Regions from separate parts of the Spirosoma horti genome, predicted to be linked through region 1. Evidence: riboswitches for the same ligand, from Rfam matches in the RefSeq annotation. Region 1 holds a riboswitch; the other holds the start of a gene.
What was found. A riboswitch is a leader RNA that binds a small molecule or an ion and turns the genes downstream of it on or off. The one in region 1 is predicted to bind S-adenosylmethionine.
Positions count from the first base shown of each region.

Region 2: linked by a shared signal. The riboswitch ahead of ACYVAM_RS29565 (O-acetylhomoserine aminocarboxypropyltransferase/cysteine synthase family protein) and the one ahead of metH (methionine synthase) in region 1 are both predicted to bind S-adenosylmethionine.

Region 1 covers NZ_BAAHBQ010000002.1:889,940-894,364, forward strand. The annotation lists gene ACYVAM_RS07645 (carbamoyltransferase family protein) at 1-310, shown strand, start outside; gene ACYVAM_RS07650 (SGNH/GDSL hydrolase family protein) at 327-1,481, shown strand; gene ACYVAM_RS07655 (DUF5989 family protein) at 1,500-1,649, shown strand; gene ACYVAM_RS07660 (SxtJ family membrane protein) at 1,654-2,016, shown strand; SAM riboswitch class I at 2,090-2,197, shown strand; gene metH (methionine synthase) at 2,304-4,425, shown strand, end outside.
Region 2 covers NZ_BAAHBQ010000013.1:14,546-18,970, reverse strand. The annotation lists gene ACYVAM_RS29580 (glycosyltransferase family 2 protein) at 1-888, shown strand, start outside; gene ACYVAM_RS29575 (polysaccharide deacetylase family protein) at 843-1,655, shown strand; gene ACYVAM_RS29570 (DciA family protein) at 1,729-2,055, opposite strand; SAM riboswitch class I at 2,245-2,348, shown strand; gene ACYVAM_RS29565 (O-acetylhomoserine aminocarboxypropyltransferase/cysteine synthase family protein) at 2,559-3,872, shown strand; gene ACYVAM_RS29560 (homoserine O-acetyltransferase family protein) at 3,975-4,425, shown strand, end outside.

The sequences.
Region 1 (4,425 bases):
GCGGTCTGATCTGCCCTCGATTACGCACATCGACTATTCGGCGCGTATTCAGACCGTTCATAAAGACACCAATCCCCGGTACTACGAACTGATCGACTCGTTCAAGAAACTAACGGGCTTCGGCGTCATCGTGAATACCAGCTTCAATGTGCGGGGCGAACCCATTGTCTGTACGCCCGACGACGCCTATCGTTGCTTCATGCGGACTGAAATGGATTACCTGGCCGTTGGTAACTACCTCTTCGACAAGCGCCAACAGCCCGAATGGCAGGAAAAAGATAACTGGAAAGAAGAATTTGTTTTAGACTAACGAACGATCTGTTTTAATGCAATCAAAACTTGTTTCCAGTGCCGTTCGCCTGCTTCTGCTGGGATTTTTAACCTTTTTTGTTTTCTACGGCGACCATTTCGGGGTTAGTTTCGACTATCCTCACAAAGGGTTATTTGATAACATATACGTTCGTCTGATTAAGTGCTGTCTGTTTCTGTTGCTCATTATCGAGCTGTTACGGGTGTACTACTACGGCGTTGTCAAAAACCCGAATCCACCTAAACTACTCGGTAACGTCGCCACTCTGTTTGTGCCCCTGATTGTGCTGATGTTCTTTGTCGAGATGGCGTTTATGTTTATCTCGCAAAGCCAGGAGGGTGGATTAACGCTGGCGTCGCATATCTGGTTTGAACGCTACTGGCCGCCCATGACGGGCGATTACCGCGACGCGCCCAAAACCGATACGCTGGGCAAAAAGAAAGTATTCATCGTTGGTGACTCCTTTAGCGCGGGTCATGGTCTGAAAACTGCTGAAGAGCGTTACGGTAATATCCTGGGCGAAAAATTAGGAACCAAACAATACGTGACCTACAACCTCGGTATATCTGGTTCGGATACGCGCGATGAATATGCCCGGCTGCTGAAGTTTGGTAAAACCCCCGATATTCTGGTTCTGCAGTACTTCCCAAATGACATTGAAAAAGTGGCGCTGGAGCATGGCCTGGTTCCGCAGGGATTCCGGCCTTATTCCGATCTGCCCCGCTTCATTCAGTCGCTGTTCATGCGGTCGTACCTGCTCAATTACCTGTACTGGCAGTTTCCGCACGGTAACTTTGCCCCCTTCGATGTATACGCCCGGACGGCCTATGGAACACCGGCAATCATCAACGATCACCTGAGCGATCTCACCAAATTCATTACCTATGCCAAAGAGCATAACTGCCGTTTCTACGTGGTTATGTTCCCGTTCTCACACAACATCGAGAAAACGGCTGAGTATGTTAAGCCGGTCGTGACTCTTTTTCAAAGCAACAACGTCCCGATGCTGGACGTGGGAAAACTAATGGTTGATATTGACCCGAAGGATCGGGTTGTGGGCCGAAATGATGGCCATGCCAGCTCGATCGTGAATCAGCGGGTAGGTGATGCGCTTTTCAAATTGGTGCAGTCGAATCCGGGAACGGGCCAGCTCGTATCTAGTATTAAGTAAGTTAACTCAAATAAATATATGGAATTCTTACAGGATATTTTCAAGTTCATGAAGCAGCGCAAAAAGTGGTGGCTGGCTCCAATGATCATTCTGTTGCTGCTCATTGGGGTTCTGATCGTCATTGGCGGTGGGTCGGCGGTAGCTCCGTTTATCTACACATTGTTCTAAACACATGGATATTACCGAAAAAGTAAAAGCCCAGCTCGTTATCGTAACTGGGCTGGTTGTACTGTATTTCATCACCAAGTCGCCCTGGTTTCTGTATGGAGCCGCGGCTGTAGGGGTGCTGAGTCTGGCCATTCCGGCCGTGGGCGACCTTATCGTAAAAGCGTGGTTCAAACTGGCAGAAGTGCTGGGAAACATCAACGGCAAAATCATTTTGTCGGTGCTGTTTTTTGTCTTCCTGTTTCCCATCGCCCTGCTGTATCGTATTTCGGCCAAGAATCCGCTGGCGATCAAGCGTACAAATGATGCGTCGTTCTATACCGAGCGAAACCATCTCTATACCAAAGAGGATATGGAAGATGCCTGGTAATTAGGATTAAATGCATGTTGATTTCGGGCGTCTCGATTGTCGGGGTGCCCGATTTTTTGTTTAATTTTGTGAAAGCTTATCCAGAAAGACGGAGGGAACGGACCCGATGATGTCTTGGCAACCAACCACCCCAAGGAAATGGTGCCAATTTCCTCCCGTTATATGGCGGGGTAGATAAGTTAGCCCTGCGCTATCTGTCTTACTGTATCTAAGCTGTTTTATTTATTGGACTTTTTTTAGTCTGCCAGTTGTTGGTACACTACGAATAACGCCTTCTATTACTGCCTTTGAAAACGATACACGAACTTCTTCACGAACGTATCCTTGTCCTCGATGGGGCCATGGGAACGATGATTCAACGGTATAACCTGACGGATGGTGACTATCGGGGCGAGCGATTCCAGGATTGGCCGCACGACCTGAAGGGAAACAACGACTTGCTGTCGTTGACCCGGCCCGATATTATTCAGACCATTCACAAACAGTATCTCGAGGCCGGTTCCGATATTATCGAGACCAATACCTTCAGTGCTACGTCCATTGCCATGGCCGATTACCACATGGAGGAGCTGGCCTATGAGCTCAACTACGAGTCGGCCCGGCTGGCCAAAGAAGTGGCGGTTGAGATTAGCCGTCAGCAGCCCGACAAACCACGGTTTGTGGCCGGGGCTATGGGGCCAACTAACCGGACGGCGTCACTGTCGCCCGATGTCAATAACCCGGCTTATCGTGCGGTTACGTTCGATGATCTGGTGAATGCGTATTATGAGCAGGTGAGTGGTTTGGTCGATGGCGGATCGGATCTGCTGCTCGTCGAAACCATCTTTGACACGCTCAACGCGAAGGCGGCTATGTTCGCCATCGACAAGTACTTTAACTTAAATCCTCAGAAGACGCCCCTGCCGATCATGATCTCGGGCACCATTACGGATGCCAGTGGTCGAACCTTATCGGGGCAGACAACGGAAGCGTTTTTGTATTCTGTTTCGCACTTGCCTTTGCTCAGCGTAGGGCTTAACTGTGCGCTGGGGGCGGCCCTGATGCGGCCGTATATACAAACACTGTCGAAGGAAGCGCCTTTCTTCACGTCGGCCTATCCGAATGCGGGCTTACCCAACGAATTTGGGGAGTACGACGAAACACCGGATATGATGGCGTTGCAGATGGAAGACTTCATCAAAAGCAGCTTTGTCAACATCGTTGGTGGTTGCTGCGGCTCAACGCCCGATCACATTCGGGCCATTGCCGATGTTGCGGCCAAGTATCCACCCCGGCAGCTACCGGAGCCCGAGCCTTATCAGAAATTGAGTGGTCTGGAACCGCTCAAGATTACGGAGCAAACCAACTTCCTGAACGTCGGTGAACGGACCAACGTAACCGGTTCCAAGAAGTTTGCCCGGCTCATTAAAGAAGGAAACTTCGACGAAGCCCTTAGCATTGCCCGCGGACAGGTAGAAGGAGGTGCCCAGGTGATCGACATCAACATGGATGAAGGCATGTTGGATTCGGTAGAAGCCATGACCACATTCCTGAACCTGATTGCCGCCGAACCGGATATCGCCCGTGTGCCCATCATGGTCGATTCGTCCAAATGGGAAGTCATTGAGGCTGGCTTGAAGTGCGTACAGGGGAAAGCCATCGTTAACTCCATTTCGCTCAAAGAAGGCGAAGAGGCCTTCATCGAACGGGCCCAGTTGGTGAAGCGCTACGGTGCTGCTGCCGTGGTGATGGCGTTCGACGAAAGTGGCCAGGCTGATTCCTACGAACGACGCATCCAGATTTGCGAACGCGCCTACCGGATCCTGGTCGACAAGGTTCATTTCGCTCCGCAGGACATTATTTTCGACCCCAATATTCTGACCGTTGCCACGGGCATCGAAGAGCATAATAACTACGCGGTCGATTTCATCAATGCCACCCGCTGGATCAAGCAAAATCTGCCGCTGGCCAAAGTAAGCGGTGGCGTATCCAATATTTCGTTCAGTTTCCGGGGCAACGATGTTGTTCGGGAGGCCATGCACTCGGCCTTTCTGTACCATGCCATCCGGGCGGGTATGGACATGGGGATCGTGAATGCCGGTCAACTGGAAGTATACGACAGCATTCCAAAAGAGTTGCTGGAGCGTTGTGAAGACGTACTGCTCAATCGTCGGGACGATGCTACCGAACGCCTGGTCGATTTTGCTGAAACGGTGAAAGCGAAAGGGAAAGCCATTGTTCAGGACGAAAGCTGGCGGCTCGAACCCGTTCGGGAACGGCTCAAGCACGCGCTCATCAAAGGCATCACGGATTATATCGATGAAGACGTGGAAGAAGTTCGGCTACAGGTCGAACGGCCATTGCACGTCATCGAAGGGCCGCTTATGGATGGCATGAGCGTTGTTGGTGATCTGTTTGGGGCGGGCAAAA
Region 2 (4,425 bases), on a different contig from region 1:
TCTTATGAAATTCTAATTATTGATGACGGTAGTTCCGACCAGACGCGCCATGTTCTTCGGCAATTGAGCCAGGCCTATCCTGTCGTTCGATTCCTGTCGTTTTCCCGAAATTTTGGCCACCAGATGGCGTTGAGGGCTGGCTACGACAATGCGCGTGGTGAAGCCGTTATCTGTCTGGATGCCGATCTGCAGCATCCACCGGAGCTGATTCCAACGCTGATCGACAAATGGTGTGAAGGATATGAAGTGGTGTATACCGTTCGGCAACCCGATCCCAAACTGTCGTGGTTTAAACGAACGACATCGAAATACTTTTATCAATTACTTCGCAACGTTTCCAACTTACAGATTGAAGATGGGGCCGCTGATTTCCGGCTCCTCGATCGCAAAGTGGTCAACACGCTGAAGCAGTTTAAGGAAAACGATCTTTTTCTACGGGGCGCCATCTCCTGGGTAGGATTCCGGCAATGCCGTATTCTGTACGAGCCAGCCGCCCGATACGCCGGCCGCTCGAAATACTCGTTCCGGAAAATGCTGCAACTGGCAGCGATGGGCATCACATCCTTTTCGACAAGACCCCTGTATATGTCGGTTTTGCTCGGTTTTGGGATGTTTTTTCTGGCCTCCTTATTCGGGGCAGAAGCGCTATATGAGCATTATTTTACGCATGCAACCGTATCTGGCTGGACAACGCTGGTTCTGCTGATGGTGCTCATTGGGGGTGTTCAGTTTATAATGATTGGGATCATCGGCGTATATTTGGGCAAAACGTTCGTGGAAGTCAAAGGCCGACCCGCTTATATTATCGGCGACACGAGCGAGATAGAGGAGAGCGTAACGACATGGCAAGCCCCAATTCAGGAAGTATTTTATTCACCGTTGACGTAGAAGAGTTTGATACCGCCGTTGAATTCGGCCACGATATTCCATTAACCGAACAAGTGGCCGTGTCAACGCGCGGGCTAACCTTGCTGGCTGAGCGCTTTGAACTGGTTGGCGCCCGGACAACCCTATTTACGACGGCTAATTATGCCCTTCACGAGCCTGCTCTGATTCGATCGCTGGCCCGGAAACACGAAATTGCATCGCACGGCTATTTTCACACAACGTTCGAACCTGCCGATCTGCTGAAATCCCGATTAGCACTGGAAGCTTTACTAAAACAACCGGTAACGGGTTTCCGTCGGGCGCGAATGGGATTTGTTGATCCGGACGACGTTCATCAGGCTGGTTACAGCTATAATTCGTCCCTGCATCCCACCTGGCTACCTGGCCGGTATAACCACTGGGGCGAGCCCCGTCATCCATTCCGCGAATCGGGGGTTTGGCAAATTCCGGCTTCGGTAACGCCAACGCTGCGCCTACCGCTGTTCTGGTTAAGCCTGAAAAATTTCCCATTTGCCTATTACAAACAACTTTGCCGCCAAACGCTCCGATCGGATGGTTTCCTGAACCTGTATGTTCACCCCTGGGAATTTACCGATCTGTCGGCTTATGAAAAAATTCCTGGGTATGTCCGTCGGCATTCGCGGGATGAATTACTCGACCGGGTCGAAAAGCTGTTGCGCTATCTGAAACCGCTTGGTCAGTTTGTAACGATGGGTGAATTTGCCAACACCTTGAGCTTACATACGTCCGTCGGTAAGGTAATTTAAGACATATTCATCATGTAAAAGGGCGTACAGTTTCAAAACTGTACGCCCTTTTACATGATGAGATATTATCTGTCTAGATGAAAATGACATCGTCGATCACCTCCGTACCCATGTCCTTGTTGACAAGCTGAATGAGCTTCTGCTTGGCATTGACGAGTTCGTTGCGGAGTGGAGCTGAGGCAATTTCAATATAAAGCTTACGATCACGAACGTAAAGCCGGTTTGTGCGGGAGGCAATGGATGGCCCCATCATACGACCCCAAAACGCTTCGAGGTACGTTTCGTTAAACCGGGTTTGAAGCTGGTAGGCTTTTAACAACTGCCCAATCGCATCTTTTAAGGACGTAACTCCGGCCACGCGGGTGGCATTTTCACGATTATAGCGGTACGTCTGATTCATGAGGAGAAGTTCTTACATGCAAAAGTAAACAATCAATTGACTTAATTGAGCAGAGAGAAGCGAACCATATTAAAAAAAGTTAATCGCATAGAAAAAAGAAGTGGTGTTTGGATTCACGCCGTTTGGCTAGTATACTTGCGCCATCAAGTCAATAGCAACGCGTCATCTCTATGACTCACGACGCGCGTTGATTTATAAAGAAGCGAGGAGAGATCAGGCTCTGTGAATCGCTGGCAACCTACCGCATGGCAAGGTGCTAACTCCTGCCTAAAGTTATTTAGGGACTATAAATCGTTAATACACATGCTTTATCTTCAGCACTGTATGTCCTCCGGGGCTTACTAAGCAATCCTCACCAACCGCCACGAAAACCGGGAGGGTTTGTCGTGCTTTTCACTAGTCCGATGGTCAACAGTTGTCGGTTGACGTTGCCGGAACGCAACGCCAGTTCGATCAGCCTGTAATGAACCTTACTTGATAAACCACTAACTATTTCTAAAACTATGGCTGAACTTCATTTTGATACCCTTCAACTGCACGCTGGTCAGGAGGTCGACCCGACAACCAACGCCCGGGCCGTCCCCATTTATCAAACGACCTCGTTTGTCTTTAATGACTCGGCACATGGCGCTGATTTATTTGCACTGAAGGCATTCGGTAATATCTATAGCCGAATTATGAACCCCACCTCCGATGTGTTCGAGAAGCGTATTGCGGCTCTCGAAGGCGGGGTGGCTGCGCTGGCGGTAGCCTCGGGTCAGGCCGCTCAGTTTATTGCCCTGAGCAACATTCTTAGCGCGGGCGATAACTTCGTAACGACTTCATTTCTATACGGCGGAACCTACAACCAATTCAAGGTTTCGTTCAAACGGCTGGGTATCGAAGCCCGCTTCGCGGACGGCGACAAGCCCGAGTCGTTTGCCAAACTGATCGATGGGAAAACCAGGGCGATTTACCTTGAAACGATTGGAAACCCCGGATTCAATATCCCCGATTTCGATGCGTTTGCGGCTTTGGCCAAAGAGCACGATCTGCCACTGATTGTGGATAACACGTTTGGGGCGGGTGGCTATCTTTTCCGGCCCATCGAACACGGAGCAGCGGTGGTGGTCGAATCAGCGACGAAATGGATTGGTGGTCACGGCACCAGCATTGGGGGCGTTATTGTCGACAGCGGTAACTACAACTGGGGCAACGGCAAGTTTCCGCAGTTCAGCGAGCCGTCAGAAGGCTATCATGGTCTGGTATTCAGCGATGTATTTGGGGTGGGTGGCCCGTTTGGCAATATCCAGTTCATTATTCGTGCCCGCGTCGAAGGGCTGCGTGACTGGGGCCCGGCCATTAGTCCATTCAATTCGTTCCTGTTGTTACAGGGTGTCGAAACGCTATCCCTGCGGGTCGATCGGACGGTGCAGAATGCCCTGGCGCTGGCTCAATGGCTCGAACAGCATGAGCAAGTCGAATCCGTCAACTACCCTGGTCTGGAAAGCAGTCCTTACCACGATCTGGCCAAAAAATACCTGAAACGCGGTTTTGGGGGTGTTTTTTCCTTTAAAGTGAAAGGGAGCAGCGAGGCCGCCGATCAGTTCGTGAACAACCTGAAAATGGTGAGCCATCTGGCGAACGTCGGCGATTCAAAAACGCTCATTATTCACCCTGCCGCAACTACCCACCAGCAGTTAAGTGAACTGGAACAGGCAAGCGCAGGCGTTGAGGTGGGCGTTCTGCGTGTGTCGGCGGGTATTGAGCATATAGACGATATTAAAGCTGACTTCGAGCAGGCTTTTGCCAAAATAGCCGAACCGGTTCTTGGTTAAACTGTTTGTGGTTTGTGGTTTGCCGATAGGTACGCTGGTATATTGGTACCAAGGCGTATGGAACGCAAACCACAAACCACAAACCACAAATAACAAACTTGATTGAATCTTAACTACTTCGATTATAAATATTCGTTTCCGCTCGAATCGGGGGAAAGCCTGCCGGGATTCCGGTTGGCTTATACCACACGCGGTACCATCAACAGCGACCAATCGAATGTTGTTTGGGTATGTCATGCCTTAACGGGAAATGCGGATGCTGGCGACTGGTGGGGCGGTATGGTAGGGCCGGGTAAATACTATGACCCGGAACAGACGTTTATAATCTGCGCCAATATCATTGGTTCGTGTTATGGATCCACAGGGCCGTTGTCCGTAAATCCGGCAACGGGCAGAGCCTATCACCACGATTTTCCAATGATTACCATTCGGGATATGGTAGCGGCTCTGGACTTGCTTCGCCAGGAGTTAGGGATCGAAAAAATTCATACCTGCATTGGCGGATCAGTCGGGGGCGAACAGGCGCTCGAATGGGCCATTTTACAGCCGAACC